DNA from 3 places in the Thermomonospora cellulosilytica genome. Region 2 is predicted to be linked to each of the others. Evidence: riboswitches for the same ligand, from Rfam matches in the RefSeq annotation. Region 2 holds a riboswitch; each other region holds the start of a gene.
What was found. A riboswitch is a leader RNA that binds a small molecule or an ion and turns the genes downstream of it on or off. The one in region 2 is predicted to bind cobalamin.
Positions count from the first base shown of each region.

Region 1 (9,404 bases), 2.3 Mb from region 2:
TGGTGACCTGGGCGATGTTGCGCACCTGGCTGGTCAGGTTGTGCGCCATGAAGTTCACCGAGTCGGTGAGGTCGCGCCAGGTGCCGGCCACGTTCGGGACCCGGGCCTGGCCGCCCAGCATGCCCTCGGTGCCGACCTCGCGGGCCACCCGGGTGACCTCGTCGGCGAACGCCGACAGGGTGTCCACCATCGTGTTGATGGTCTGGGCGAGCGCGGCGACCTCGCCCTTGGCCTCGACGGTGATCTTCTGCGACAGGTCGCCGCGCGCCACCGCGGTCGCCACCTGGGCGATGGACCGGACCTGGCCGGTCAGGTTGGAGGCCATCACGTTGACGTTGTCGGTGAGGTCCTTCCAGGTGCCGGAGACCCCGCGGACGGTGGCCTGCCCGCCCAGGTTGCCCTCGGTGCCGACCTCGCGGGCCACCCGGGTGACCTCGTCGGCGAACGCCGAGAGCTGGTCGACCATCGTGTTGATGGTCTCCTTGAGCTCGGCGATCTCGCCGCGCGCGTCGACCCGGATCTTCTGCGACAGGTCGCCCCTGGCGACGGCGGTGGTGACCTGGGCGATCGAACGGACCTGGGCGGTGAGGTTGTCGGCCATGACGTTGACCGACTCGGTGAGGTCCTTCCAGGTGCCGGAGACGCCCTTGACGTCGGCCTGGCCGCCCAGCCGCCCCTCGCTGCCCACCTCCCGGGCCACCCGGGTGACCTCGTCGGCGAACGACGACAACTGGTCCACCATCGTGTTGACGGTGTTCTTCAACTCCAGGATCTCGCCGCGCGCGTCGACGGTGATCTTCTGCGACAGGTCGCCCTTGGCGACGGCGGTGGTGACCTGGGCGATGTTGCGGACCTGGGCGGTGAGGTTGCCGGCCATGAAGTTCACCGAGTCGGTCAGGTCGCGCCAGGTGCCGGAGACGCCCTTGACGTCGGCCTGGCCGCCCAGCCGCCCCTCGCTGCCCACCTCCCGGGCCACCCGGGTGACCTCGTCGGCGAACGACGACAACTGGTCCACCATCGTGTTGACGGTGTTCTTCAACTCCAGGAACTCGCCGCGGGCGTCCACGTCGATCTTCTGCGACAGGTCGCCCTTGGCCACCGCGGTCGCCACCTGGGCGATGTCGCGGACCTGGGTGGTCAGGTTCCCGGCCATGGCGTTCACCGAGTCGGTCAGGTCCTTCCAGGTGCCGGCCACGCCGTGCACCTCGGCCTGGCCGCCCAGCCGGCCCTCGGTGCCGACCTCCCGGGCCACCCGGGTCACCTCGGAGGTGAACAGCGACAACTGGTCCACCATCCCGTTGAACACGGTGGCGATCTCGCCCATCAGCCCGTCGGCGTCGTCGGGCAGCCGGGTCCCGAAGTCCCCGTCGCGCACCGCGGTCAGCCCGTCCAGAAGCTGCCGCAGTTCGGCCTCGCCGACCGTCCCGTCGGTCCGCTCGCTTACCGCAGCGTCACCCATGTCCTCACCCTGTCCGGCTCGTCGGCCGGGAGACAGCGCCGTCAACCGTCTCCCGGCAGCCGACCCTAGCCGCCGAATAGTTTCCACGCTGCAACTAAAGCGCAGACCAACGAACTTTATCTCAGGAATCGGCTTACCTGAGCCGGTCAGCGCATCACAGGACAAAACTCCAGCCCGCGGGCTGGGGTGAACGCTCCCTCAGGGCTGTTGCGCGTTCCGTTCCCCGGGCTCGCGGTCGCCGCCGCCGGCCAGGAAGCCGAGCACGCGGCCGAGGCGGTCGGGAACGCTCTGCAGCGGCGTGGCGGTGGCGACCAGGACGCCGAGACCGCCGACCGCCAGCAGCAGGGGGATCGCGGCCCACGCGGTCAGGGCCGACTCCAGAGGGGCGCCGACGAGCCAGCCGAGGACGCCGCCCGCCCCGCGCACCTGGTCCATGCCGGTGAAGGGGTCGGGGCTGTCGGCGGCGGCGTGGATGACGCCGAGCACGCCGATGCCGATGATGGCGGAGCCGACCAGGATGCGGATGGTGCCGGTACGGCGCTCGGGACGGCGGAAGACGCGCGCGGCCAGCAGCGCGACCGCGATGGGCAGCACGTAGGCGCACAGGCCGAACGCACCGCGCAGCAGGTCCGCCACCGCCGTCGTGAACGTGGTCTCCGTCCGCGCCCACAGCAGTCCGCCCAGCGTGATCGCGGCGATGACCAGCGTCAGGCCGACGCCGTCGCGGCGCTGCGCCGGATCCACGTCACGGCCGGCGCCGCCGGGTGCCCGCAGCAGCCAGCCCACGGCCGACGCGACGGCGTTCCACACGCGGGTCACGGTGCGGGCGGGACGGCCCTGCAGGCGGGCGACGGCGCCGTTGATCGCCTGCACCGCCGGCGGGGGCGGCTCGGCCGCCCGGGCGGGCGGCGGGCCCGGCGGGGGACCCGGCGGCGGGCCGGGCGGCGGGGCCGCGGCGAACGGGCGGGTCGGGGCGGGCGGGCTCATCACCGGTGTGACCGGCGCAGCCAGGGCGGTCAGGCGGGCCAGCACCTCGGACATGGCGGGCCGGGCGGCGGGGTCCTTGGCCAGCAGCCGCAGGGTCAGGGCCTCCAGCTCGGGGGGGACGTCCGGCCGGAACGCGGTCGGCTGCGGCGGGGCCTCGCGCAGGTGCTGGTTCATGAACGCCGCCATCGACGGGCCGGTGAACGGCGGACGGCCGGTCAGCAGTGCGTAGAGGGTGCAGCCCAGCGAGTACAGGTCCGAGCGCTCGTCGCCCCGCTCGCCCCGGTACTGCTCGGGGGCGGTGTACGGGGGCGTGCCCACGATGATGCCCATCGGGGTGAGGTCGGAGGCGGCGTCGGCGAACCGGGCGATGCCGAAGTCGCAGATCTTGACGCCGCCCTCGGCCAGCTCCATCAGGTTGGCGGGCTTGATGTCGCGGTGCACCACGCCCTTGCGGTGCGCGTACGCCAGCGCCTCGGCGACCTGCCTGACCAGCGACACCGCGTGCGGTACGGACAGCCCGTCCGGGTGCGCCTCCAGCAGCGCCCCGAAGTCGCGGCCCTCCAGCAGCTCCATCACGAAGAACGGATGCCCCTCGTGCTCGCCCATCGCGTGGACCACGGTGATCCCCGGATGCTGCAGCGACGCCGCCGCCTGCGCCTCGCGCCGCAGCCGCCGGATCAGCTCCTGGTCGATGCCCAGGTTGGACAGCACGATCTTGACCGCGACCCGCCGGCCGAGCGACAGGTCGTCGGCGGCCCACACCTCGCCCATGCCGCCCTGGCCCAGCCGTCGCACCAGCCGGTATTTGCCGTCCAGTACCGCTCCAGGCTCCACAGCCCCGCCTTTCCCCGGGTCTTCGGACCATACCGGGACACCGCACCCCTTTGACTCCGCCGCAGGGCGGAGAAGTTCCGCCGCACTGGAGAGGGAGGCCCGGGAAATCCGTCGCTCCGGGGACGGGCTCACCGCGGTGGCCCGCCGGCCGGTGAGCGGTCCCCGGACCGCTCACCGGCGTGTGGTTCCTCAGTGGCGGCGCCCGCCTGCGCCGCGCTTGCCCATCAGGCTGCGGAGCTTGGCGCGGGCGCGGGGGTCGCGGGCCAGCCGTTCGGCGTGGGCGCGGGCCTGGCGGCCCTGCGGGGTGTGCAGGAATCGCCTGATCTTCGTGACGATCGAGGCCATGGTCGTCCTCCCCTTCCGGGGGTCGGCGGAAGCGTTCTCGTGCGCTTCCGTACCCGGTCAACGAGAGACCATGACGATGCGTTCCGCCGAGAGAACGGGGCGGCGCCTCCCGGACCGTGCGGGACGTGTTCTGAGCATGACCCCGGTCCGGGAGGCGCCGCCCGGCGGGACACCATGCCGCCACTATTGCGAACGGTTCGCAGTTACGGCAAGACTGCGGAACCGCGCACGGAGCGTCGGCGCGCACACCGCCCGCGTGACGGAACGGCCGGACGGAACGCGTGAACGAGTGACCCGCCAAAGCTGACACATGTTGTGAATAACTGTAGACAGTGAGTCACTTCACGCATTTCATACCGCGAGTTATCGTCGAAGCCCTTGCCGGACCGCGGCCCGACTCGCCCCCGGACCGCCGGGACGGCAAGGGGCACTCCGGAGGGAGCAGGCGGCCGGAGCAGGCGTACAGCGTTCCTCACCCCATGCGCCTGGAAAGCCGTTACTCCGGCCGCCCGCTCATTCGGCCTCATGCAGCCGGCCGGTGGCGACCAGTTCCAGGGTCGCCAGCACGCAGACCGCCTCGGCCGCCAGCAGCCCGACCAGCACCAGCAGCTGCGTCGCGCCCGCCTCCACCGGGCTCGCCCCGCCCAGCAGCACCCCCACGAACGCGCCCGGCAGCGTCACCAGCCCCACCGTGCGGGTCTGGTCCAGCGCCGGGACGAGCGCCAGCGCCGCGACCGGACGGCACACCTCCAGGGCCGCGTCCCGGGGCACCAGCCCGAGCGCCAGCGCCGCCTCGTACTCGCCGTGCCGGGTGCGCAGCTCGTCCAGCGTGCGGCGGCCGGTCAGCGCGGTCGCGGTCATCGCCCCGCCGATCAGGATCCCGGCGATCGGCAGCACCGCCACCGGCCGGGCCGGCACCACCCCCGACAGCACCACCAGCGCCAGCACCGGGCCGACCCCGGCGGCGATGGCCAGCCCGGACCAGCCGGCCGCCCTCGCCGAACGCCGCCCGGCGATCCGCCCGGCGGCGGTGACCGCGGCGATCACCAGCATCAGCGCGACGAACGCGGCCGTGGCGCCCGCGCTCCGCAGCACCGCGGCGATCAGCAGCGACACCGCGGCCAGCTGGCCCGCGGCGCGCCCGGCCGCCACCGCCACCTCCCGGGCCGCGCCGATGCCGCCGGCCCGCACCAGCAGCGCGGCCACCGCGGTCAGCGCGAGCAGCACCACCGCCAGCGGCACCCCCACCACGGGCGTCGCCATCGTCCTCCTTCACCTTCGCCCGGGGACGTTCCGGGCCTTCCCGGGGCGCCGTCGCCCGATCTGTGCCGAACACGCCGGTGTGACGGTAAAACGCCCTATACCTTTATTGGCCATGGACTTGAAGGAGCCGACGCGGCGCCGGTTGTTGTGGACGTTGGGGGCGATCGGTTTCGCCGTGGCGGCCTCGTCCGACAGCGTGCGCGGCGCCGCCGGGACGGGCGGGCGCGGACCCGCCGCCCGGCCGACCCCCACCCCGGCTCCCTCGGGTTCGCGCCCGTTGCGCGCGGCCGGCGGGCCGCACGCGCCCGGGCGGCCCCCGGTGGTGACCCCCGCCGTGATCCTGCCCGGCCACCCGGCGTGGAAGCCGACCCCGGCGCCGCGCCGCAAGGAGGCGGTGACCAACCTCAGGGAGCTGGGTCCCGGACGGCCGCCGGGGACGATCTCGCTGACCATCGACGACGGCCCGCACCCGGAGTACACGCCGCAGATCCTGGACCTGCTGGCCGAGCACCGGGTCACGGCGACCTTCTTCGTGGTGGGCGAGATGGTCAGGGAGTACCCGCTGATCACCCGGCGGATCGTGGAGGCGGGGCACCAGATCTGCAACCACACCATGAGCCATCCGTCGCCGTTCGACCGGATCGGCTCCCGGCGGATCCGCCGGGAGATCGCCGAGGCCCACGAGCGGATCGCCCAGGCCACCGGGGTCACCCCGAAGTTCTTCCGGGCGCCGGGCGGGGCCTGGTCCAAGCAGGTGTTCGAGACGACCGCCGAGTTCGGGATGATCCCGATCGGCTGGGAGGTCGACCCGCAGGACTGGCGGCGGCCCGGGGTCGGCCGGATCAGGCGCGCCCTGCTGGAGTCCAAGGAGGGCGCGATCATGCTCTGCCACGACGGCGGCGGCGACCGCTCCCAGACCGTCGCCGCCCTCCGCCAGGTCCTGCCCCGGCTCAAGAAGCGCGGCCTGACCTTCGTTCCGCTGTAGCCCCCGGCGACCGGGGCACGGGCGGGACGGGCGGGATGAGAGGGTGCGGTCCATGACCGTGCTGCGTTCGCTGGTGCTGTTCGGGTTGGCCGCGCTGGCCGAGATCGGCGGGGCGTGGCTGGTCTGGCAGGGGTGGCGGGAGCATCGCGGCCTGCTGTGGATCGCGGCCGGGGTGCTGGCGCTGGGGGCGTACGGGTTCGTGGCGACGTTCCAGCCGGACCCGCACTTCGGGCGGATCCTGGCGGCGTACGGGGGCGTGTTCGTGGCCGGGTCGCTGGCGTGGGGCGTGCTGGTCGACGGGTTCCGGCCGGACCGGTGGGACCTGGCGGGCGCGGCGATCTGCCTGCTGGGCGTCGCGGTGATCATGTACGCGCCGCGCGGCTGACCCGCGTCTTCGGGGAACGGGTCAGGAGGCGGCGGCCGCCAGCAGCGGGCGGATGGCGGGGTCGGCCAGCCGGTAGCGGACGATCCGGCCGTCGCGTTCGGGCTCCACCAGGCCGGCGGTGCGCAGCAGCCGCAGCGCGCGGGAGACGGCCGTGTCGGACATCCCCGAGGCGGTGGCCAGGTCGGTCACGCTGATCGGCCCGGCGGAGTCGATGGCCAGCAGCAGGGTGAGCCGGCCGGGGTCCGACAGCAGGTCGAAGCGGCGGGCCCAGGCCGCCACGCGGGCCGGGTCGCCGATGGCCGCGATCGCCTCGCACGGACGGTGGTCGTCGATGGGGGTCCGGTGGGCACGGTCGGCGGGAACCAGATGCACCTGTCCATCGTGCCAGAGATCCATATCCCCATACCTGCGCAACCGGGCAGGTATGGCTAGGCTGTCCGGGCCGTGGTGTTCGGGAATTCCGGTGCAAGACCGGAGCGGCCCTCGCCACTGTGATCGGGAGATCCCGCCGCTCGCTCCGCATGGAGGCCACTGGGCGCCCGCGCCTGGGAAGGTGGAGCGGCGGGCCGGACCCGTCAGCCAGGAGACCGGCCACGGCGCTCGACCACCGTCCACGAGGTGCTGGAAAGGTCCGGTGTCCGCCCGTGCACATCGCCGAGGGCTATCTCCCCGTCTCCCATGCCGTCGCCTGGTCCGTGGCCGCGGCCCCGTTCGTCGTCCACGGCGCGACGGTGCTGAGCCGCCGCGTCAAGGACTCCCCCGAGGACAAGCTGCTGCTGGGCGCGTCGGGGGCGTTCTGCTTCGTGCTGTCCGCGCTGAAGATCCCGTCAGTCACCGGAAGCTGCTCGCATCCGACCGGCACCGGGCTCGGCGCGATCCTGTTCCGCCCGCCGGCGATGACGGTGCTCGGCACCATCACCCTGCTGTTCCAGGCGCTGCTGCTGGCGCACGGAGGGCTGACCACGCTGGGCGCCAACGTGTTCTCCATGGCGGTCGCCGGGCCGTGGGCGGGCTTCGGGGCGTACCTGCTGGTGCGGCGCCTCGGCCTGCTCCCCGCGGTGTTCGCCGGGGCGTTCGTCGCCGACCTGACCACCTACTGCGTCACCACGGCCCAGCTCGCGCTGGCCTTCCCCGACGCCGAGTCCGGCTTCGCGGGGGCGCTGGCCAAGTTCGGCGGGATCTTCGCGGTCACCCAGATCCCGCTGGCGATCAGCGAGGGCCTGCTGACCGTCCTCGTCGTCCGGCTGCTGCGCACCTCCGCCGCCGCCGACCTGACCCGCCTCGGCGTGCTGCGCCCCGACCGCACGGAGGCGACGGCGTGAGGGACCGCATCGTGAACTGCCGCCGGTGCCGCGTGCCGCGCGATCGTAGGGAGGTGACGGCGTGAAGGGCCGCATCGTCAACCTGCTGCTGGTGCTGGCGGTGGTGGCGCTCGCGGTGGCGCCGCTGGCGATCGGGGCCGGGGACGGCAAGGAGGAGCCGTTTACCGGGGCGGACGGGCAGGCGGAGACCGTCATCACCGAGAACGACCCCGGCTACGAGCCTTGGTTCGCCCCGCTGTACGAGCCCCCGTCCGGGGAGATCGAGTCCGGGCTGTTCGCGTTGCAGGCGGCGCTGGGCGCGGGCGTGCTCGGCTACTGCCTCGGGGTCGTCCGGACGCGGCGCAGGCTGACCGCCGCCCGGCGGGACGACGGCTGAGTGCTCGCCATCGACGCCGCGGCCTACCGCAGCCCGTGGCGGCGGCACCACCCTGCCGCCAAGGCGCTGCTGGCCGGAGGACTGCTGGGCTGCGCGCTGGTGCTGCCGCCCTGGCCGGGGGCGGTGGTGACGGCGCTGGTCGCCCTGGCGGTGGCGCTGTGCTGGGCGCGGGTGCCGGCCCGCACGCTGCTGCGGGCCGCCCGGACGCCGCTGGGGTTCGCGCTGACCGGATCGCTGACGTTCCTGGTCACGGTGGGCGCGGACGGGATCGGCTGGGCGGACGGGGGGCCGCGGCGGGCCGGGGAGGTGGTGGCCCGGTGCGGGGCGGCGGTGCTGTGCCAGCTGCTGTTCGCCGGGACGACCCCGCTGGCCGACACCCTGCCCCGGCTGGTGCGGCTCGGGGTGCCCGCGACGCTGGTGGAGGTGGCGGCGCTGATCTACCGGATGCTGTTCGTGGTGCTGGACACCACCCGGCGGATCCGCGACGCCCAGGCCGGCCGGCTGGGCGCCCGGTCCCTGCAGGCGACCTGGCGTTCCCTGGGCGGGCTGGGCTCGGCGGTGTTCGTGCGCTCGTTCGACCGCGCCCGCCGGCTGGAGATCGGCCTGGCCGGGCGCGGCTACACCGGCGCCCTGACGGTCGCGGTCGAGCCGATCCCGCTGCGGACGCCGTTCCTGCTGGCCGCCCCGCTGCCCGCCGCCCTGGCGGTCACCGCCACCCTCGCCCTGGAACGCCTGCTGTGACTCGTCTTGAAAGGTCCGCCGTGACGCCGATCCTCAGTGCCCGGGAGGTCTCGTTCGCCTACGACGGCGAACCGCCGGTCTTCGGCGGGCTGTCGCTGGAGGTGCCGGAGGGACGGACGCTGGCGCTGCTCGGGCCGAACGGCGTGGGCAAGACGACCCTGCTGCGGCTGCTGACCGGAGGGCTGCGGCCGTCACGGGGACAGGTCCTGTGGCGGGGGTCGCCGGTGTCGTACTCGCGGCGGGGCCTCACCGAGTTGCGGACCCGCGTCCAACTGGTGCTGCAGGACCCCGACGACCAGTTGTTCTCGGCGAGCGTCGTGCAGGACGTGTCGTTCGGCCCGCTGAACCTGGGGCTGCCCGCCGACCGGGTGCGCGCGCGGGTCGCCGAGGCGCTGGCGGCCATGGAGATCGCCGACCTGGCCGACCGGCCCACCCATCTGCTGTCGTTCGGCCAGCGCAAGCGGGTGGCGATCGCCGGGGCGCTGGCGCTGCGCCCGGCGGTGCTGGTGCTGGACGAGCCGACCGCCGGGCTGGACCCGGCCGGGGTGGACGCGCTGCTGGCGACGCTGGCCGCCCTGCAGGCCGCCGGCACCACGATCGTGGCATCCACCCACGACGTGGACCTCGCCCACCGCTGGGCCGACGACGCCGCGATCCTGGCCGAGGGCCACCTGCACACCGGGAGGGCCGCCGACCTGCTCACCGAC
Region 1 is NZ_JACJII010000001.1:666,215-675,618, forward strand. It holds gene HNR21_RS03145 (HAMP domain-containing protein) at 1-1,459, opposite strand, end outside; gene HNR21_RS03150 (DNA translocase FtsK 4TM domain-containing protein) at 1,658-3,280, opposite strand; gene HNR21_RS03155 (hypothetical protein) at 3,470-3,625, opposite strand; gene HNR21_RS03160 (ABC transporter permease) at 4,139-4,888, opposite strand; gene HNR21_RS03165 (polysaccharide deacetylase family protein) at 5,001-5,873, shown strand; gene HNR21_RS03170 (YnfA family protein) at 5,926-6,258, shown strand; gene HNR21_RS03175 (ArsR/SmtB family transcription factor) at 6,280-6,630, opposite strand; cobalamin riboswitch at 6,687-6,868, shown strand; gene HNR21_RS03180 (energy-coupling factor ABC transporter permease) at 6,903-7,580, shown strand; gene HNR21_RS03185 (energy-coupling factor ABC transporter substrate-binding protein) at 7,642-7,956, shown strand; gene cbiQ (cobalt ECF transporter T component CbiQ) at 7,957-8,697, shown strand; gene HNR21_RS03195 (energy-coupling factor ABC transporter ATP-binding protein) at 8,718-9,404, shown strand, end outside.
Region 1: another riboswitch for cobalamin. It lies ahead of HNR21_RS03180 (energy-coupling factor ABC transporter permease); the one in region 2 lies ahead of cobN (cobaltochelatase subunit CobN).

Region 2 (9,404 bases):
CGTTCCATGGCCTCGACCAGCTCGCGGGCCAGGTCCTCCAGGATGTCGACCACGTCGGAGGCGGTGCGCGGCGGCTCGGACCGGCGGGCGGCCAGCCGCCGCGGAACGGGGATCGCCCCGGGCGGCGCGGTCTCGGCGCCTCCCTCGACGTGCACCCTGCGGCCGGGCTCGGCGAGGAGTTCCTTCTCGTCCACCCCGTAGGTGCGGGCGATCGCGGCGCGCAGGCCGGGGAACGCGCCCTTCGTGCCGCCCCAGACCTGGGTGGCGCGCAGGATCGCCAGGAGCAGGTTGACGCGGGCCTCGCCCTCGGGGGCCTGGCCGAGGATGTGCAGGCCGTCGCGGATCTGCACGTCCTTGATCTCGCACAGGTAGCCGTCGACGTGCAGCAGGAAGTCGTCGAACTCGTCCTCGCCCGGCATCTCCTCCTGGTGCAGGTCGTGGTGGAGCTGCGCGGCCTGGATCAGCGTCCAGATCTGCGCCCGCACCGCCGGGAGCTTGGCCGGGTCCAGCGCCTGCACGGTGGCGTACTCGTCGAGGAGCTGCTCGAGCCTGGCCAGGTCGCCGTAGGTGTCGGCGCGGGCCATCGGCGGCACCAGGTGATCCACGACGGTGGCGTGGCCGCGCCGCTTGGCCTGGGTGCCCTCGCCGGGGTCGTTCACGATGAACGGGTAGATCATCGGCAGGTCGCCCAGCACCGCGTCGGGGGCGCAGGACGCCGACAGGCCCAGGCCCTTGCCGGGCAGCCATTCCAGCGTGCCGTGCTTGCCGAGGTGGATGACCGCGTCCGCGCCGAACGACTCCTCCAGCCAGCGGTAGGCGGCCAGGTAGTGGTGGGACGGCGGCAGGTCGGGGTCGTGGTAGATCGCGATCGGGTTCTCCCCGAAGCCGCGGGGCGGCTGGATCATCAGCACCACGTTCCCGAACCGCAGCGCGGCCAGCACGATGTCCTCGCCGTCCACGTACAGCTCGCCGGGCGGCTCGCCCCAGTGCTCGCGGATCCGCTCGCGCAGGTCGTCGGGCAGTGCGGCGAACCACTTGGCGTACGTCTCGAGCGGGACGCGGGCGGCGGCGTTGCGGAGCTGCTCCTCGGTCAGCCACTCCACGTCGTGGCCGCCGGCGGCGATCAGCGCGTGGATGAGGGCGTCGCCGCTGCCGGGGTCCTGCCAGAGGGTGTGGTCCTCGCCGAGGTCGTAGCCGGTCTCGGCCATGCGGCGCAGCAGCCGTACCGCCGAGGTGGGGGTGTCGAGGCCGACCGCGTTGCCGACCCGGGAGTGCTTGGTCGGGTACGAGGACAGGACGATGCCGACGCGGCGCTGCGTGGCGGGCTTGTGGCGGAGCCGGGCGTACCGGACGGCGATCCCGGCGACGCGGGCGGCGCGCTCGGGGTCGGCCCGGTAGGTGGGGACGCCGTCGGGGCCCTCCTCCTTGAACGAGAACGGCACCGAGATCAGCCGCCCGTCGAACTCGGGGATCGCCACCTGCATCGCCGCGTCCATCGGCGACAGCGCCGCGTCGGACTCCTCCCAGGCCGCCCGGGAGGTCGTCAGGCACAGCCCCTGGATCACCGGCACGTCCAGCGCGGCCAGCGCCCCGGCGTCCCAGGCGTCCTCGTCGCCCCCGGCACTGGCCATGGACGCCACCGACCCGCCGGCCGCCAGCACGGTCGCGACGAGGGCGTCGGCCCTGCCCAGCAGTTCCAGCAGTCCCTCGTCGGCGCCGCGCAGCGACCCGCAGAAGACCGGCAGCGCGTTGGCGCCCCTGCGCTCGATGGCGTCGCACAGGGCGTCCACGAACGCGGTGTTGCCCGACAGCTCGTGCGCCCGGTAGAAGACCACGCCCACCGTGGGCCTGCCCTCGCGCCAGGGCCGTTCCCCGTGCACCCCGTACGCGGGCATCCTGACCGGCGGCTCGAAGCCCTCGCCGGTCAGCAGCACCGTGTCCGACAGGAAGCGGGCCAGTTCCCGCAGGTTGGCGACGCCGCCCTCGCGCAGGTAGTCGAGCGCCTCCGCCGCGACCCCGGCCGGAACGGTCGACAACGCCATCAGCTCGGCGTCCGGGTCCGCCTCACCGCCCAGCAGGACGAGCGGCAGCCCGGTGGCCCGCAGCGCCTCGACGCCCTCCGGCCAGGTCTTGCGCCCGCCCAGGAGCCGGACCACCACCACGTCCACGTCCCGGGTGAGGCCCGGCAGGTCGCCGGGGTCCAGCCGGGCCGGGTTGGCGGTCACGTATCCCGCCTGCGCCTCCCGCGCGGCGAGCAGTTCGGTGTCGGCCGTGGACAGCAGCAGTACACGCATCGGGCGCCTCCCCCGGGGTCTCCGCGCCCCGGCTCGCAGCGAAGCGGACACGACGACGGGCAGTCTCCTGGCTCCCGGATCACCGGGCCCTCCCCGGCCTTCCAGCCTCGCGGCCGTGGCCATCGTCGAGGAGGCCCCTCCCCGGTCACAGTTGCGGGACAGCCCCGGATTCGCACCGGGTTCCTGCCCTGCCGTCGCCCGGCAGTCTACGGCCCGCCCCTCCGGACGGCGGGCACGGGTGATCACCACGCGACGGGCCGGCCTTCGTCATGGGGGCCGCCGGACGCGTCAGCCGGGATGGCGGGTGGCCTCGTCCAGCGGCGTCGGGGCGGATTCGGCGATCGCCTGTGCCGTCGGCGGCACCTCCTGAGCGGCCACCAGGTCCTCCAGTGGGGTGCGCGGCGGCAGCGTCCGCCAGCGGTCGTCTCGCCGATCATCGCTCATGCGCCCATCATGCCCGGCCGGTCCCGATTTCTGTCACCCCCGGCCCGTACAGTGCGGGCATGACGGTGCCCGAACGGCTGGCGTGGGCCGTGGACGTGCTGGACGTGCGGCCCGGCGACCGGCTGCTGGAGATCGGCTGCGGGCGCGGGGTGGCCGCGGCGCTGGTGTGCGAACGGCTGGACGACGGCCATCTGACCGCGATCGACCGTTCGGCGACGGCGATCGAGGCGGCCCGGCGGCGGAACGCCGAGCACGTCGCGGCGGGCCGGGCCTCGTTCGAGCAGGTCAGTCTGGAGGAGGCGGACCTGGCCGGCCGCCGCTTCGACAAGATCTTCGCCGTCAACGTCAACCACTTCTGGGTCCGCGACCCGTCCCGCGAACTGGAACGGCTCCGCCGGGCCCTGTCACCCGGCGGCGCGCTCCACCTCTTCTACGACCCGCCCTCGGACGCCAAGGCCGCCGAGGTCGCCGCCGGGATCGGCGCCGCCCTGACCCGCTGCGGCCTCACCCCGGCCGTCCTCCGGCGGGACCGCCTGCTGTGCGTCACGGCCCGCCCGTGACGCCCCGGCGGGGCTGAGCCCGCCCACGCGGACGGCGGGGGTTCGGTAGGGGGCGTCGGCGCTGGGGAAGCGCCGAACCCGCCCGCGCGGGCGGCGGGCACGCCGTGTCCTTGACGGTGCCCTGGAACGGTGCAAGCGTGAAATTCCGGACGGAAGGGGGACCGTCATGATCGAAGTGAAGACCCTCGACAAGCCCGACGAGCGCCGGGACTTCCCACGGGGGCATCTGGAACTGGTCCAGCTCACCGGCCTGGTCTTCGGGATGGCCACATTCGAGCCCGGCTGGCGCTGGTCGGAGTCGGTCAAGCCGATCGCGGGCACCGACCTGTGCGAGTTCCACCACAACCTCTACTGCGTTCAGGGCCGGATGCGGGTCCGCATGAAGGACGGCAGCGAGCAGGAGATCGGAGCCGGCGACATCGCCGTCGTCCCGCCCGGCCACGACGCCTGGGTGCTCGGCGACGAGGCCTGCGTGATGTACGACTTCTCCGGAGGCATCGACGACTACGCCAAGGCCAGGACCACCTGACACCCGTCCACCCGGCGACCCCGCCGAGGCGGGGCCGCCGCCTCGTCCGCCCGCACACCGTCTCCGCACCAGTGGGCGCCCCACGAAGGCCGTTGCGCGCAGGTCGGCGGTGCCCGTTCCGGGCCGGTGAGCGACCCGCTCGGACGGGGTCAGGGGTCGAGGCGGCGGAGGATGGGGGTGAGCAGGTCGTTCAGTTCCCTGACCATGACGATGACGGCGTCGTGGGCGGCCTGCTCGACGTCGGCGTGGGGGCCTTCGGGGGCGGCGGGGAGGTGGTCGAGGGGGACGGGGGCGTCGATCAGGAGGGTGGGGCGCAGGTGGGGGCTTTTGCTGACGTCCTCGTCGGAGGGGTGGAGGAACTGGCCGAAGGTCCGGGGCCAGCCCCGCCAGCCGCGGTCGTGCCACCACTCGCGGGAGGCGGTGAGCTCGGCGGGGGGCGGGGAGGCCAGCATGACGTGGGCGGTGAGGCTGCCGTCCCAGGTGTTGCGGGAGCAGTCGGTGTACAGGATGCGGCGGTGCCAGCGGACGTAGCCGGGGGTCAGGGACGGCGTGGTGGCCAGCCGCCAGGCGGTGGACGCGAACGTGACGGGGGCGATGTCGCCCCAGCTGTCGGCGAAGAGGGAGATGTTGCGGCGGACGTGCTCGCCGTAGCGGCTGATGCCGAGGTCGGAACGCTCCCGGTCGTAGTCGTGGTCGATCCAGAACGCCTCGTGCCCGCCCAACCCGTCCTCCCGGCGCTTCGCGACAAGACAACCTGCCTCAGCCAGTCTCCGCGAAGCCCCGCCCGTTTCCGCCGGATTCCGTTCTCAGCGGAACGACCGGGAGGGTCAGCGGCGGGCCCGTACCGTAACACCGGTCATGCGACGATCTCCCATGAATTTCCGCGGCGCACCAGCAGTTCCCGGGTGAGCAGCAGCGACGCCCGGCCGGGCACCGGCCCGCCCGGCGGCAGCCCCGCGATCCGCTCCCCCTCGGGCGGCAGGTAGCGCTCGTCGGCCCAGATCTGGTCGACCACCCAGCGGAGCTTGTCGATCCCGTCCGGATGCCCGGTGCCGGTCGCCACGAACAGGTCGCGGGCGGGCAGCGCCACCACCAGGTCGCCGTCGACGTCCTGGCCCAGCTTCTCCACGAACCCGTCGTCGAGGACGAGCGCGGCCTCCAGGTCGCCGCCCGCGCTCACCGACACCGCCCGCGCGTCCGGATACCAGGTGAACGACACCTCGGGGCGGCGCACCCGCAGGTTGGCCACCGCGCGTTCGCGCAGCTCGGCGGGCTCCACCCCGAGCCGGGCGCAGTGCCGGGGGGCGAGCCGCTCCAGCTCCCCCTCGGGCCGGTCGAACGCGTACCCCACCAGCAGGTCGCCGGTGAACGGCTCGGCGATCGGCAGTTCGCCGTCCGGCAGCGGGAACTCCAGCTGCATCCGCACCGGAACGCGCGCCCGCATCACCGGAACGATCTGGGCGAGCGCCTCCGCCCGGGGCGGGACGGCGCTGTGCCGGGACTGCCTCATGCACGACCCTCCTGCGGCTCTGGCTTGTAAAACGGATCACCCTACCGGCTTTCGCGGGCCGCTCACGGGCCGCCCGGGGGCACCACCGGCAGGCCGGCGGGGGCGCCGCGCTCGATCAGCCGCCACAGCGCGGCGGTGTCGAGATGCCGCTCGACCAGGTCGCCGAGCGCGTCCAGCCGGGCCTCGCGCAGCGCGCCGAAGGACACGTCCGGGGCGGGCGTGAAGTCACGTCCGGCCACGTCGGCGACCTCCCGCAGGAACGCCCGGCGGAAACCGTCGTTCTCCAGCGCGCCGTGCCAGGTGGTGCCCCACACGCTACCGACCCGGCAGCCGTCCAGGAACGGACGCGCGCCGTCGCGGACGGTGGCGACGCCGTGATGGATCTCATAGGCCGACACCGGGTGACCGTAGGCGGTGCCGGTGGGCCGCCCGAGGGTCTTGCCGGGGGCGAACTCCACCCGCACCGGGAGCAGGCCCAGGCCGTCGACCCGGCCCGCGCCGGACTCGACCTCGTCGACGATCTCCTCGGCGAGCATCTGGTAGCCGCCGCAGACGCCCAGGACGGGGGCTCCGCGGTGCGCGCGGCGGACGATCTCGTCGGCGATGCCCCTCGCCCGGAGCCAGGCCAGGTCGGAGACGGTGGCGCGGGAACCGGGGAGCACGACCAGGTCGGCGTCGGCCAGCTCGCCGGGGGTGGTGGCGTACCGGATCGCGACGCCGGGCTCGCAGGCGAGGGCGTCGATGTCGGTGAAGTTGGAGATCCTCGGCAGCCGCACGACGGCGACGCGCAGGGTCTCGGCGCCGTGCGGGGTTCCCGCGTCCGGGGGCGGGGCGTTCAGGCTGAGGCTGTCCTCGGCGTCGATCTGGGCGCCGTCCAGCCAGGGCAGCACGCCGTAGGTGGGGCGGCCGGTCAGGTTCTCGAGCTGGCGCAGACCCGGCTCCAGCAGGTCCATCGCGCCCCGGAACTTGTTGATGACGAACCCGGCGACGAGGGCCTGGTCGGCGGGTTCCAGCAGGGCGACCGTTCCGTAGAGGGCGGCGAACACCCCGCCGCGGTCGATGTCGCCGACCACCAGCACCGGCAGCCCGGCGGCCCGCGCCAGGCCCATGTTGGCGATGTCGCCGTCGCGCAGGTTGATCTCGGCGGGGCTGCCGGCGCCCTCGCAGATCACCACGTCGTACTGGTCGCGGAGGATCCGCAGGCTCTCCAGGGCGACGTCGCGCAGCCGCTGCTTGTGGTCGCGGTACTCCAGGGCGTCCACGTCGGCGACCGGCCTGCCGAGCAGCACGACCTGGCTGCGGCGGTCGCTGCCGGGTTTGAGCAGCACCGGGTTCATGTGGGCGGTGGGCTCGATCCGGGCCGCCTGCGCCTGCATCGCCTGGGCGCGGCCGATCTCCGCGCCGTCGGCGGTGACCATCGAGTTCAGCGACATGTTCTGGGCCTTGAACGGGGCCACCCGCACGCCCTGGCGGACCAGCCAGCGGCACAGCCCGGCGGTCAGCACGCTCTTGCCCGCGTCCGAGGTCGTTCCGGCGACCAGCAGCGCACCGTTCAACGTCGTCTCCAGCGCGTCAGGGCGGCCGCCGCGCAGACGGCCGCGGCGGCGAGGCCGACCGCCCGGGACAGGCGGACGGCACGGCGGATGTCCTCGGTCTCCGGCGGGGCGCCGTCGCCCAGCTCCGGGCGGTGCTCGGTCCTGCCGCCGTAGACGTTGACGCCGCCGAGGCGGACGCCGAGCGCTCCGGCGAACGCGGCCTCGCAGCGTCCGGCGTTGGGGCTGGGGTGGGCGGCGCCGTCCCTGCGCATGGTGGCGTACGCGTCGCGCGGGCCGCCCCCGGCGAGGGGCGCGCAGGCCACGGTGAGGACGGCGGTGAGGCGGGCGGGCGCCCAGTTGGCCAGGTCGTCCAGGCGCGCGGAGGCCCAGCCGAAGTTCCCGTACCGGTCGTTGCGGTAGCCGACCATCGCGTCGAGGGTGTTGACGGCCCGGTAGGCCAGCAGCCCCGGCACTCCCGCCACCGCGCCCCACACGAGGGGGGCGACGACGGCGTCGGAGGTGTTCTCGGCGACGGACTCCACGGTGGCGCGGGCCAGGTCCGCGGCCTTCAGCCCGGCGGGGTCGCGGGCGCACAGGTGGGGCAGGCGGGCGCGGGCGGCGTCGATGTCGTCCGCCTCCAGCGCCGTCGCCATGGCGTTCCCCTCCCGGCCGAGGGACGTACCGCCCAGAACGGCCCAGGTGGCGACGGCGGTGAGGGCCGTTCTCGCCGAGGGGGTGCGGGCCAGGCGTTCGGCCGCGACACCGGTGGCCGCGGCGGCCCCCACCAGGAGGGCGGTGTAGGCGATGCCGCGCCGCCTGGAGTCCGCGTACATGCGGCGTTCCAGCGCGCTCGCCGCCCTGCCGAACGCCGCGACGGGGTGGCCGCGCCGAGGGTCCGCGAAGACCGCGTCCAGCGCGACACCGGCCAGCAGCCCCAGCGCCCTAGACGAGCCGGGCATCCAGCGCGTCCCAGTTGAGGTCCAGCCAGTCCTGCGCCCGGCGGATCCTGCCCCCGACGCCGTCCCGCCACATCCGCGCCCAGCCGCCGCCCAGATGCTCGGCGCGCGCCCGCATCGACTCATGCGAACGCTCGAACCGCAGCCGGGCCACCGCCAGCACCCGGCGACGCTGGTCGTGCGGCAGCCCGTAGGCGTCGCAGAACCGCCGGATCCGCCGCCCCACCGCGTCGGCGTCCAGCCTGCGGAAGACCGGCTCCCGATCCGCCGGGTCCGCCATGGGCGCCCACGTGCGCAGCGTGTTGACCACGTCGAACAACCGCGTCGTGGGCCGCGCCAGATCGAAGTCGATCAGCCCGTACGGCACCCCGTCCCGGAAGATCACGTTGTCGGGCGTCACGTCGCAGTGCCCGATCAGCTCCGGCGGGTCGTCCACGTTCGTGGTGAACGCCGTGTCCCAGGGCGCGTCCGCCGGGGCCTCGTACAAGCTGACCGCGTCGTGGAACCCCCGCAACAGCCGCGCCACCCCGACCAGCGCGTCGTCGGTCGCCGCATACTCCGGCAGGGGCCGCCCCGGAGCCTCCCCTTCCAGGTATGTGAGCACCTCACGCCCCTGCTCGTCGATCCCCAGGAACCGGGGAGCCCCCGCGAACCCCACCAGCTCCAGATGCCGCAGCAACCCGTGCACGGCGGAACTGTGCGCCCGCAACGGCCGCCGCACCGTCTCCCCCACCCGCACGACGCCCTCGGTGACGTCCCCGCCCCCGAGCACGACCTCCCGCCCCTGCTCCACAGTCACGGACCACAAAGATAGGCCGCCCCGTGCCCTCCGCATGCCACCCGGAGCCCCGACCTCCCTTGGATGAGCGGCCTTAGGCGAGGCTAACCTAAGCTGATCTTGTCTCCCGGATTTGCAGGAGTGCCTGGGGTATGGCTGGCGAGTCGCTGTCCGACTACGAGCACGACGCCGTCGACTCGGTCGAACGGCTCAGGGAAGTCTACGGTGAGCCGAACCGGCTGGTCATCGACAAGGTCGCCGATCGCCTCGACGCGACGACGGCGCGCTTCGTGGCCGCCTCGTCCCTGGTCATCGTGGGCAGCCAGGGGGCCGACGGCCGGCTGGACGTGTCCCCCCGCGGCGGTCCGCCCGGCTTCGTGCGGGTGCTCGGGGAGCGGCTGCTGGCGATGCCCGACGCCAAGGGCAACCGGCGTCTCGACACGCTGCGCAACGTCGCCGAGACCGGCCGCGTCGGGATGCTGTTCCTCGTCCCGGGCCGCCCGGACACGATCCGGGTCAACGGCCGGGCCCTGATCAGCATGCGGCCCGAACTGCTGGAGCGGATGCCGACGGAGGGCGGCAGGCCGAACGCCGTGCTGCTGGTCGAACCACGGGAGGTGTTCATGCACTGCCCCCGTGCGCTGAACTTCTCCGGCGCCTGGAAGCCGGAGGAATGGCTCGCTCCCGGCGCGGCGCCGTCGGGCGGGGAGATGCTGGCCGCCCGGATGGCGGAGCTGGGACGGGACCTGACCGCGGCGCACGCCGAGCCGTGAGTTAGGTTAGCCTTGCCTAAGTTTC
Region 2 is NZ_JACJII010000001.1:3,013,337-3,022,740, reverse strand. It holds gene cobN (cobaltochelatase subunit CobN) at 1-2,294, opposite strand, end outside; cobalamin riboswitch at 2,335-2,505, opposite strand; gene HNR21_RS14535 (hypothetical protein) at 2,583-2,738, opposite strand; gene HNR21_RS14530 (SAM-dependent methyltransferase) at 2,798-3,298, shown strand; gene HNR21_RS14525 (cupin domain-containing protein) at 3,465-3,827, shown strand; gene HNR21_RS14520 (hypothetical protein) at 3,977-4,549, opposite strand; gene HNR21_RS14515 (DUF1444 domain-containing protein) at 4,684-5,337, opposite strand; gene HNR21_RS14510 (cobyric acid synthase) at 5,400-6,893, opposite strand; gene HNR21_RS14505 (cobalamin biosynthesis protein) at 6,890-7,831, opposite strand; gene HNR21_RS14500 (phosphotransferase) at 7,815-8,627, opposite strand; gene HNR21_RS14495 (MSMEG_1061 family FMN-dependent PPOX-type flavoprotein) at 8,759-9,379, shown strand.

Region 3 (9,404 bases), 1.5 Mb from region 2:
CCGGGCCGCAGTACGCGGTGACCGAGCCGGCGAGGACCGACGCCGTCAGGAGGGTGGCCGTGCGGGTGCGGCGCACGCGGACGCCCATGGTGCGGGCGTAGTTCTCGCCGAGGAGCAGGGCGTTCAGGGGCTTGACCCCGGCCAGCGCGGCGAGCAGGGCCACGCCGCAGACCGAGGCGAACACCGCCAGGTCGTCCCAGGTGGTCCCGGCGTAGCTGCCCAGGCTCCAGCCCAGGTACTGCTGGGCGCGCTGCCCGTCGGAGTACGCCAGCAGCAGCGTGATCAGCGAGGACGTGGCCGAGCCCACCATCACCCCGATGACCAGGATCGTCACCACCGAACGGACCCGCCGTGCCAGCGCCAGCACCAGCATCAGCACCGCCGCCGCGCCCGCCGAGGCCGCCACCACCAGACCGGCCCGCCCCGGTCCGGCGACCGCCCCGGTGAACGCGCCCGCCGGCACCGCCCAGCCGGTCACCGCCAGCGCCACGCCCAGGCTCGCGCCGGAACTGACCCCGAGGATGTACGGCTCGGCCAGCGGGTTGCGGAACAGCGTCTGCATCTGCACCCCGGCCACCGCCAGCGCCGCCCCGGCCAGCACCGCGGTCACCGCCCGCGGCAGCCGCACCGTCCAGATGATCACCTCGACCCCGGGGTCGGCCCCGTCCAGCCGCAGCAACGCCGGGATCACCCGGTCGACGGGGATCACCGTGGACCCCAACGCCACCGCCAGCACGAACCCGGCCACCACGACCGCCCCCAGCACCCCCAGCACGACCCCCCGCCGCCGTGCCCCCGCCGCCCCGCCCGGCCGCACGGCGAGCCCGCCCGTGTCGGACGGAGCGGGGGCCTGGTCGCGGGGGTCGGTCACTTGGCGAGCCGCTGGTAGAAGGTGAACGAGTGGTTCGGCATCAGGTCCGGGTGGAGGATGGCGACCAGGTCGGCCAGGATCAGGTCGGGGCGGACGACGCCGCGTTCGTAGAGGTCGTTGCCGCCGCCGGGGCCGAGGGCCTTGTTGGCGGGCCACACCCTGCCGGACCTGAAGGCGGCGAACTCGGCGTACCGGGGGTCGGCCTCGGTGACGTCGGCGAGGGTCTTCCACTCGTTCATCTGGGGCAGCCAGACCTCGGCGTCCCGGGCCTCGGCCAGCACCGCCTCCAGGTCGAGGGTCATGCTGCCGGTGCCCTTGGTGCCGGCCCAGGCGTAGGTGCCGCCCGCGTCCCGGATCAGGCGGGCCATGAAGCTCTCGCCGTTCGGGATCGCCCACTGGCCCTGGAACATCTGGCCGGGCAGGACCGTCACCGGCTCGGCCGTCCGCACCCTGCCGGCCAGCGCCCGGTAGGCGGCGGCGACCTTGTCGAACGTCTCGGACGCCGTGGCCTCGGTGCCGGTCAGGGCGGCCACGAACTTGATCCACTCGGCCCGGCCCAGGGCGGTGGTCTCCTGCCACTCCGCGTTCGCGACGATCCTGACCCCGGCCTGCCGCAGCGGCCCGTACGCGGGGTTCTCCCGGCCGTCGGTCATCAGCACGTCCGGGCGGGCGCCGATCACCTTCTCGGTGTTCACCTGCTCGCCGGTCACGTCGGCGTACTCGACCACCTTCCCGGCCCGCACCTGCGCGCGGACCTGCGGCGAGGTGATCAGCCCGGCGGCGGCGACGCCCTTCAGCCGGTCCAGCACGCCCAGTTCGGTGATGAACGGCAGATGCGTCGTCGAGCCGGAGAACAGCGTGCGCACCGGGGTCTGCACCACGGTCGCGCCCTTGAGCGCGCCCTCCAGCCTGGGTGCGGGCGTCCCGCAGCGCACCAGCACGTACGTCTGCGGCGCGGCCCCCGGCGACGGCTGCTTGACCGTGATGACCTGGTAGTTCTTCGCGTACCGCAGGGTGAAGTTGGTGGCGTGCCGGATCTCCTGCTTGACCGGGAAGTAGTCCTTGCCCGCGTCGTACTCGCGGACGCACTCGCCGCCGGCCGCCGTCGCCTGCTCCTGCGCGCCGCCGCCGCACGCGGCCAGCGGCAGCACCAGCAGCATCCCGGCCAGCAGCCGCGCCTTGTCCATCGACACCGGTGTCTCTCCTGAGAACGGGCCGTGACCGCCGTTCCTCGACGGCGCCCACGGCGGGCGGAGGGCCGGATCCACCCTGCGCGGGGCACGGCACGGCGCCGTTCCTCGCCCGGGGAGATCCGCCCCATCGTGCTGAGGAGGCGACCGCGTGAGTCTCCTGGCTCTCGGGTCGATGCTCGTCCCGGCCTTCCCGCCCGGAGCCCCGGGCAGTGGCGTCGTTCGGGATCCGCTCGCCGATCACAGTGGCGGGACCGCGCCGGATTCGCACCGGCTTCCTCGTTCCGCCGTCGCCTTCGACCGGCAATCTTCGCACACGTGACGTTCCGTCCCACGCGTCCCCGGTACGGGGCCGGACGAAAACCCGTGGAACGTCCCGGCCGCCCCTGCCTACGGTGACCGTATGGCCGCCGACGAGCAGGGTCCCCTTCCGCCGTTCAGCACCACGAGCGACGAGGAGCGGGAACGGCTCGCCCAGAGGCTGCGGCAGCTCACCCTGGGCGAGCTGGTCGACGTGCTGCGCCGGGTCCTGCCCCGCCATGCGGACGAGGACGGGGAGAGCATCCTCGTGCTCGCCGAGGCATTCCGATCGCGGCCCGACCCGGACGACGAACCCGAAGAGCCCTACGTCGAACTCGTCGCCTGGCCCGCCCGCGACCTCTACGACGGGAGCATCGGGCCGCCGTGGGGACTGCTCGAGAGCGGGCGATGCGACAACTGCCGGGCGCTGGTGACCTCCACCGTCAAACGCGCCCACTGCCCCGTCTGCGGAACGCTCTGCGGCCTCACCTGACCTGTTCCGGGCCCGCGCGAGGGAGATCGGGCGACCGCGGCGGAGCGAGGACGGGCTGACCTCCCGTGGCCCGGCGAACGGAGGACGACCGTGTCAGGCGGGCCAGGTGTTCTCGATGTGGTGGCGGATCAGGGCGGCGTGGGACAGCGGGGTGGACAGGTCGGTGACGTCGCCGTTCGTCGTGTAGTCGAGGAGGACGACGTCGCGGTGCCGGGACAGGGCGGTCAGGCGGGTCACCAGGTCGGCGGTGCGGTGCTCCAGGGTCCAGCGGTAGGTGGGGAGGTAGATCTGCCTGCGGGCCTGCTCGTAGGGGAGCAGGGTCCGGCCGTGGAGGCCGGCCCGGTGGCCCCGGACGGGGCCGTGCCGGCGGACGGTGCGCTTGAGGCCCCGCATCGTGGTGATCGAGAGCTTGGCGGGGTCCACGTCGGCGTCGGCGAAGACCTTGAGCGCCTGCCAGACGCCCTCGACGGACGCGGCCGTGACTCCCGGTGTGAACGGGACGGGAATGCCGCCGTGGGGGTAGAAGGGGCTGAACCGCACCCAGGGCTCCTCGGCCCGTGAGGTCACGTCCACGACGAGCGCGTCCGGGTGCTCGCGTTCGATGGACGCCGTGCCGCGTCGCCGGCTCGCCACATGGATCGCCACGAAAGGCATCCTGGCGGAGGGCACCGACATTCCGGGCATGACGAAAGCCCGGCGCCGGAATCGGCGGGGAAGGGCGTTTATCGACGGGCTTAGCTTAGGCTAGCCTAAATCCGTGTCGACTCCGGTGCGCGAAGCCCCCCCGCGCAAGGAGCCCGTCAGCGCGACGGCCGCGGCCGGACGGGCCGGGGGGCTGCTGGTCCTGGCCGGCGTCCTCGTGCTGACCATGGCGGCGAGCCTGGCGATCGGGGCCGAGAGCATCCCGCTGGACCGGGTCGTGGCCGGCCTTCTGCACCCGGACGGGTCACGGGAGGCGCTGATCATCCAGGACCTCCGGGTGCCGCGCACGCTGCTGGGGGTCGCGGTCGGCGCGGCGCTGGGGCTGGCGGGCGCGCTGATGCAGGCGCTCACCCGCAACCCGATGGCCGAGCCGGGGCTGCTGGGCGTGAACGGCGGCGCGGCGTTCGCGGTGGTGCTGGTCATCGGGTTCCTCGACGCGCGGACGTCGCTGGTGTACGTGTGGGCGGCGTTCGCGGGGGCGGCCGGGGCGGCGCTGCTGGTGTACGCGGTCGGCTCCTACGGCCGGGCCGGGGCCACGCCGTCGCGGCTGGTGCTGGCGGGGGCGGCGCTGAACGCGGTGTTCAGCGCGCTGACCGCCGGGGTGATGCTGCTGGACCCGCGCAACTTCGACGGGTTCCGGTTCTGGCAGGTGGGATCGCTGTCGGGCCGGGACCTGGAGGTGTTCGCGCAGCTCGGGCCGTTCATGCTGGGCGGTGCCGTGCTGGCGCTGCTGCTGGCCCGGCCGCTGAACGCGCTGGCGCTCGGGGAGGAGGCGGGCCGGGCGCTGGGGGTGAACCCCGGCCGGACCCGCGTGCTGGGGGCGCTGGCGATCGTGGTGCTGTGCGGGTCGGCGACGGCGGCGGTGGGGCCGATCTGGTTCCTCGGGCTGGCGGTGCCGTTCATGGTGCGCTCGGCGATCGGGCCGGACCAGCGGTGGGTGCTGCCGTACTCGCTGCTGCTGGCCCCGGTGCTGCTGCTGGCCGCCGACATCGCCGGGCGGGTGCTGGCCAGGCCCGGTGAGCTGGAGACCGGCATCGTGACCGCGTTCGTGGGGGCGCCGGTCTTCATCTGGATGGTCCGCCGGGGGAAGGCGCCGAAGCTGTGAGCCGGGTGGTGCGCGCCGGAGCGCTGTCGGTGCGGTGGGAGCCGCGGGCCGCCGCGGTGGGCGTCGCGCTGCTGGCGGTGGGACTGGCGGCGGCGGTGTTCGTGGTCGGCACCGGGGACTTCCCGATCCCGGCGCCGGAGGTGGTGCGGGCGCTGGCCGGGCAGGGCGATGCGGCCACCACGTTCATCGTGACCGAGCTGCGGCTGCCGCGCGCGGTGGCCGGGCTGCTGGCGGGGCTGGCGCTGGGCATCAGCGGGGCGATCTTCCAGAGCATGTCCCGCAACCCGCTGGGCAGCCCCGACCTGATCGGCTTCACCACCGGCGCGTCCACCGGCGCGCTGCTGCAGATCCTGGTCCTCGGCGGCGGTACGGCCTCGATCGCCGTCGGGTCGGTGTCCGGCGCGGTGTGCACGGCCGCGGCGGTGTACGCGCTGTCGTACCGGGGCGGCGGGGTGAACGGCCACCGCCTGGTGCTGATCGGCGTGGGGGCGGCGGCCATGCTGGAGGCCTGCAACAGCTACCTGATCACCCGGGCCGAGCTGCGCGACGCCTACGAGGCCGCGTTCTGGCTGACCGGCAGCCTCAACAACCGCGGCTGGGAGCACGCCGTCCCGCTGGCCCTGGCGCTCGCCGTCCTGGTCCCGCCGGCGCTGGCCTACGGTGGCCGGCTCAAGATGGGCGAGCTCGGCGACGACGCCGCCCAGGCCCTCGGCGTCCCCGTGCAGCGTTCCCGCGCGATCCTGGTCGCCGCGGGGGTCGGGCTGATCGCCGCCGCCACGACGGCGGTCGGCCCGGTGCCGTTCGTCGCCCTGGCCGCGCCCCAGCTGGCCCGCCGCCTGACCCGCCGCACCGGCCCGCACCTGCTGTCGGCCGGGCTGATGGGCGCCGCCCTGCTGGCCGTCAGCGACCTGATCTCCCTCAAGCTTCCGGCCGCCGTCCCGGTCGGCGTCGTCACCGGCACCCTCGGCGGCCTCTACCTGGTCTGGCTGCTGACCACCACCGGACGAAAGGGGACCACATGAGCAGGCTCGCGGCTCGGGATCTGACGCTCGCCTACGAGCAGCGGGTGGTCGCCGAGGGGCTCGGGGTGGAGATCCCGGACGGGTCGTTCACGGTGATCGTGGGGCCGAACGCGTGCGGGAAGTCGACCCTGCTGCGGGCGCTGGCGCGGCTGCTCAAGCCCCGGGAGGGGGCGGTGTTCCTGGACGGGGAGCCGATCCTGGGGCAGCAGGCCAAGCAGGTCGCGCGGCGGGTGGGGCTGCTGCCGCAGCAGCCGATCACGCCGGACGAGATCACGGTGGCGGATCTGGTGGCCCGCGGCCGGTACCCGTACCAGGGGCTGCTGCGCCAGTGGTCCGGGGAGGACGAGCGGGCGGTGTCGGCCGCGATGGAGGCGGTCGGGGTGAGCGGGCTGGCCGGCCGGGTCGTGGACGAGCTGTCGGGCGGGCAGCGGCAGCGGGTGTGGCTGGCGCTGGTGCTGGCCCAGGAGACCCCGATCATGCTGCTGGACGAGCCGACGACGTTCCTGGACATCGCGCACCAGATCGAGGTGCTGGACCTGTGCTCGCGGCTGCACGAGGAGGGCCGCACGCTGGTGGCGGTGCTGCACGACCTCAACCACGCCTGCCGGTACGCGACCCATCTGGTGGCGATGCGCGACGGCGAGATCGTCGCGCAGGGGGCGCCGGAGGATGTGGTGACGGCGGAGCTGGTGGAGCGGGTGTTCGGGCTGCCCTGCCAGATCATCCCGTGCCCGGAGACGGGGACCCCGCTGGTGGTGCCGGCGGACCGGCGGAGGGCGTTGACGGCCGGAATGCTGTGAATTAGGTTAGCCTTACCTAAGTTCACAAGGAGCGTTCTGTGCTGACCAGGGAAGAACTGCACGAGTCGCTGACCCAGGTGCTCGGGGAACAGGTCGACCCGCACGACAACCTGATCGAGCTGGGCATGGACTCGATCCGGCTGATGAGCCTGACCGGGCGGCTGCGCAAGCGCGGCATCGAGGTGGCGTTCGCCGAGCTGGCCGAACGGCCCACCCTGGCGCAGTGGTGGGAGCTGCTGGCCGAGCGCGGCGCCATCGAGCCCGCGCCCGAGGCCGAGGCCGCCGAGCCCGAGACCGCCGAACCCGACGGGCCGTTCCCGCTGGCCCTGATGCAGCACGCCTACTGGATCGGCCGTGACAGCGAGCAGTCCCTCGGCTCGGTCGCCGCGCACCTGTACGTCGAGCTGGACGGCCGCGCCATCGACCCCGAACGGCTGGAGAGCGCCGTCCGCGCGCTGGTCGACCGGCACCCCATGCTGCGCGTCGCGGTGAACGACGACGGCACCCAGCGGATCCTCCCCGAGCGGCCCGGCCCCGCGATCACGGTGAACGACCTGCGTTCGGCCGCCGACCCCGACGCCGGGCTGGAGCGGATCCGGCAGGAGATGTCCCTGCAGCGGCTGCCGATCGAGACCGGCCGGGTCTTCGACCTGCGGCTCAGCCTGCTGCCGTCCGGGAGCACCCGGCTGCACCTGGACGTGGACATGGTCGCCGCCGACGCGATGAGCTACCGCACGATGCTGGCCGACCTCGCCGCGCTCTACTCCGGCGAGACCCTGCCGCCCATCGGCTACAGCTACGCCCGCTACCTGGCCGCCGACCCGCGCGCCGAGGCCCGCGAACGCGACCGCGCCTGGTGGGCCGAACGCCTCGACGACCTGCCCGGCCCGCCCGAGCTCCCGGTCGTCCCCCGGCCCGGCAACCGGGTCGTCCGCAAGCACCACTGGCTGTCGGCGGAGGGCAAGCGGAACCTCGTCGCCCGCGCCCACCGCGAGGGCGTCACCCCCGCGATGGCGCTGGCCACGATCTTCGCCGAGGTGATCGGCGCATGGTCGGCCACCCCGCGCTTCCTGCTGAACCTGCCGCTGTTCCACCGCCAGCCGGTGCACCCGGACGTGGACCTGCTGGTCGGCGACTTCACCGGGTCGATCCTGCTGGAGGTCGACCTGACCGAGGACCTGCCGTTCGTGGAACGCGCCCGCCGGGTCCAGGCCGGACTGCACACCGCCGGCGCGCACAGCGACTACTCCGGCCTGGAGGTGCTGCGCGACCTGTCCCGCAAACAGGGCGAGCAGGTGCTGGCCCCGATCGTCTACACCAGCGCGCTCAACCTGGGCGAGCTGTTCGGCGACCGGGTGCGCGAGCTGTTCGGCGAGCCCGCGTGGATCATCTCCCAGGGCCCGCAGGTGCTGCTGGACGCCCAGGTCACCGAGGTCTCCGGCGGGCTGCTGCTGAACTGGGACGTGCGCGAGCCGGCGTTCCCCGAGGGCGTGGCGGACGCCATGTTCGCCGCCTACACCGACGCGATCACCCGGCTCGGCGCGCCCGACGCCGACTGGACCGAGCCGCTGCGCGTCCAGGCATCCCCGGCGCAGCTCGAGGTCCGGCGGCGGCTGAACGAGTCGCGGCCGCCGTCTCCCCGGACGCTGATCGAAGGCTTCTTCGACAACGCCCGGCGCACTCCCGGCGCCCCCGCCCTGCTGTGGGGCGACGAGGGCGCGCTGACCTACGGCGAGCTGGCCGACCGCGCCCTGCGCATCGCCGGTCACCTGGCCGGGCAGGGCGTGCGCCCCGGCGACCGGGTGTCGATCGAGCTGCCGAAGGGCCCGGACCAGGCCGTCGCGGCGCTGGGGGTGCTCGCCGCCGGAGCCGCGTACGTGCCGATCAGCCCCGAGCAGCCGCCCGCCCGCCGCGCCAAGATCGTCAAGGTGGCCGCGCCCGCCGCCGCGCTGACCCCGGACGAGCTCGCGCGGGCCCTCGGCGACGCCGCGTTCGCGACCAGGGCCCCCGGCGCCGCCGACACCCTGGGGCGGCCCGGCGCCGAGCCCCTGGCGGCTCCGGTGACGGTGGATCCCGAGCAGGTCGCGTACGTGCTGTTCACCTCCGGATCGACCGGGGAGCCCAAGGGCGTCGAGGTCTCGCACCGGGCGGCGATGAACACCATCAGCGACCTGGTCGAGCGGTTCTCGCTGGGGGCCTCCGACGTGTCGCTGGGCGTGTCGGCGCTGGACTTCGACCTGTCGGTGTTCGACATGTTCGCGCCGTGGACGGCCGGGGGCGCGGTGGCGCTTCCGGTCGAGGAGGAGCGCAAGGACGCCGCCCGCTGGGCCGAGCTGGTGCGGCGCCGGTCGGTGACCGTGCTCAACTGCGTTCCGTCCGTGCTGGAGATGCTGCTGCACGCCGGCGGCGACGTCGCGGGTTCCCGGCCCCTGCCTTTGCGGCTGGTGCTGCTGGGCGGCGACTGGGTCGGCACCCACCTGCCCGGCCTGCTGGCCGAACGCGCCCCGGGCTGCCGGTTCGTGGCGCTCGGCGGGACCACCGAGACCGCCATCCACTCCACCGTGCAGGAGGTCGCCGGCGAGGTCCCCGAGGACTGGCGGGCCGTCCCGTACGGGGTACCGCTGCGCGGGGTCGCCTGCCGGGTGGTGGACGAGCTGGGCCGCGACCGGCCCGACTGGGTGCCCGGCGAGCTGTGGATCGGCGGGCACGGCGTCGCGGACGGCTACTGCGGCGACCCCGAGCGCACCGCCGACCGCTTCGTCGTGCACGAGGGCGTCCGCTGGTACCGGACCGGCGACATGGCCCGCTACCGGCCGGACGGGACGCTGGAGTTCCTCGGCCGCCGTGACCACCAGGTCAAGATCCGCGGTTTCCGCATCGAGCTCGGCGAGATCGAGGCCGCCCTGGAGTCCCACTCCTCG
Region 3 is NZ_JACJII010000001.1:1,506,855-1,516,258, forward strand. It holds gene HNR21_RS07345 (FecCD family ABC transporter permease) at 1-871, opposite strand, end outside; gene HNR21_RS07350 (ABC transporter substrate-binding protein) at 868-2,058, opposite strand; cobalamin riboswitch at 2,195-2,383, opposite strand; gene HNR21_RS07355 (hypothetical protein) at 2,465-2,854, shown strand; gene HNR21_RS07360 (DUF6939 family protein) at 2,948-3,508, opposite strand; gene HNR21_RS07365 (FecCD family ABC transporter permease) at 3,612-4,661, shown strand; gene HNR21_RS07370 (FecCD family ABC transporter permease) at 4,658-5,683, shown strand; gene HNR21_RS07375 (ABC transporter ATP-binding protein) at 5,680-6,483, shown strand; gene HNR21_RS07380 (non-ribosomal peptide synthetase) at 6,522-9,404, shown strand, end outside.
Region 3: another riboswitch for cobalamin. It lies ahead of HNR21_RS07350 (ABC transporter substrate-binding protein); the one in region 2 lies ahead of cobN (cobaltochelatase subunit CobN).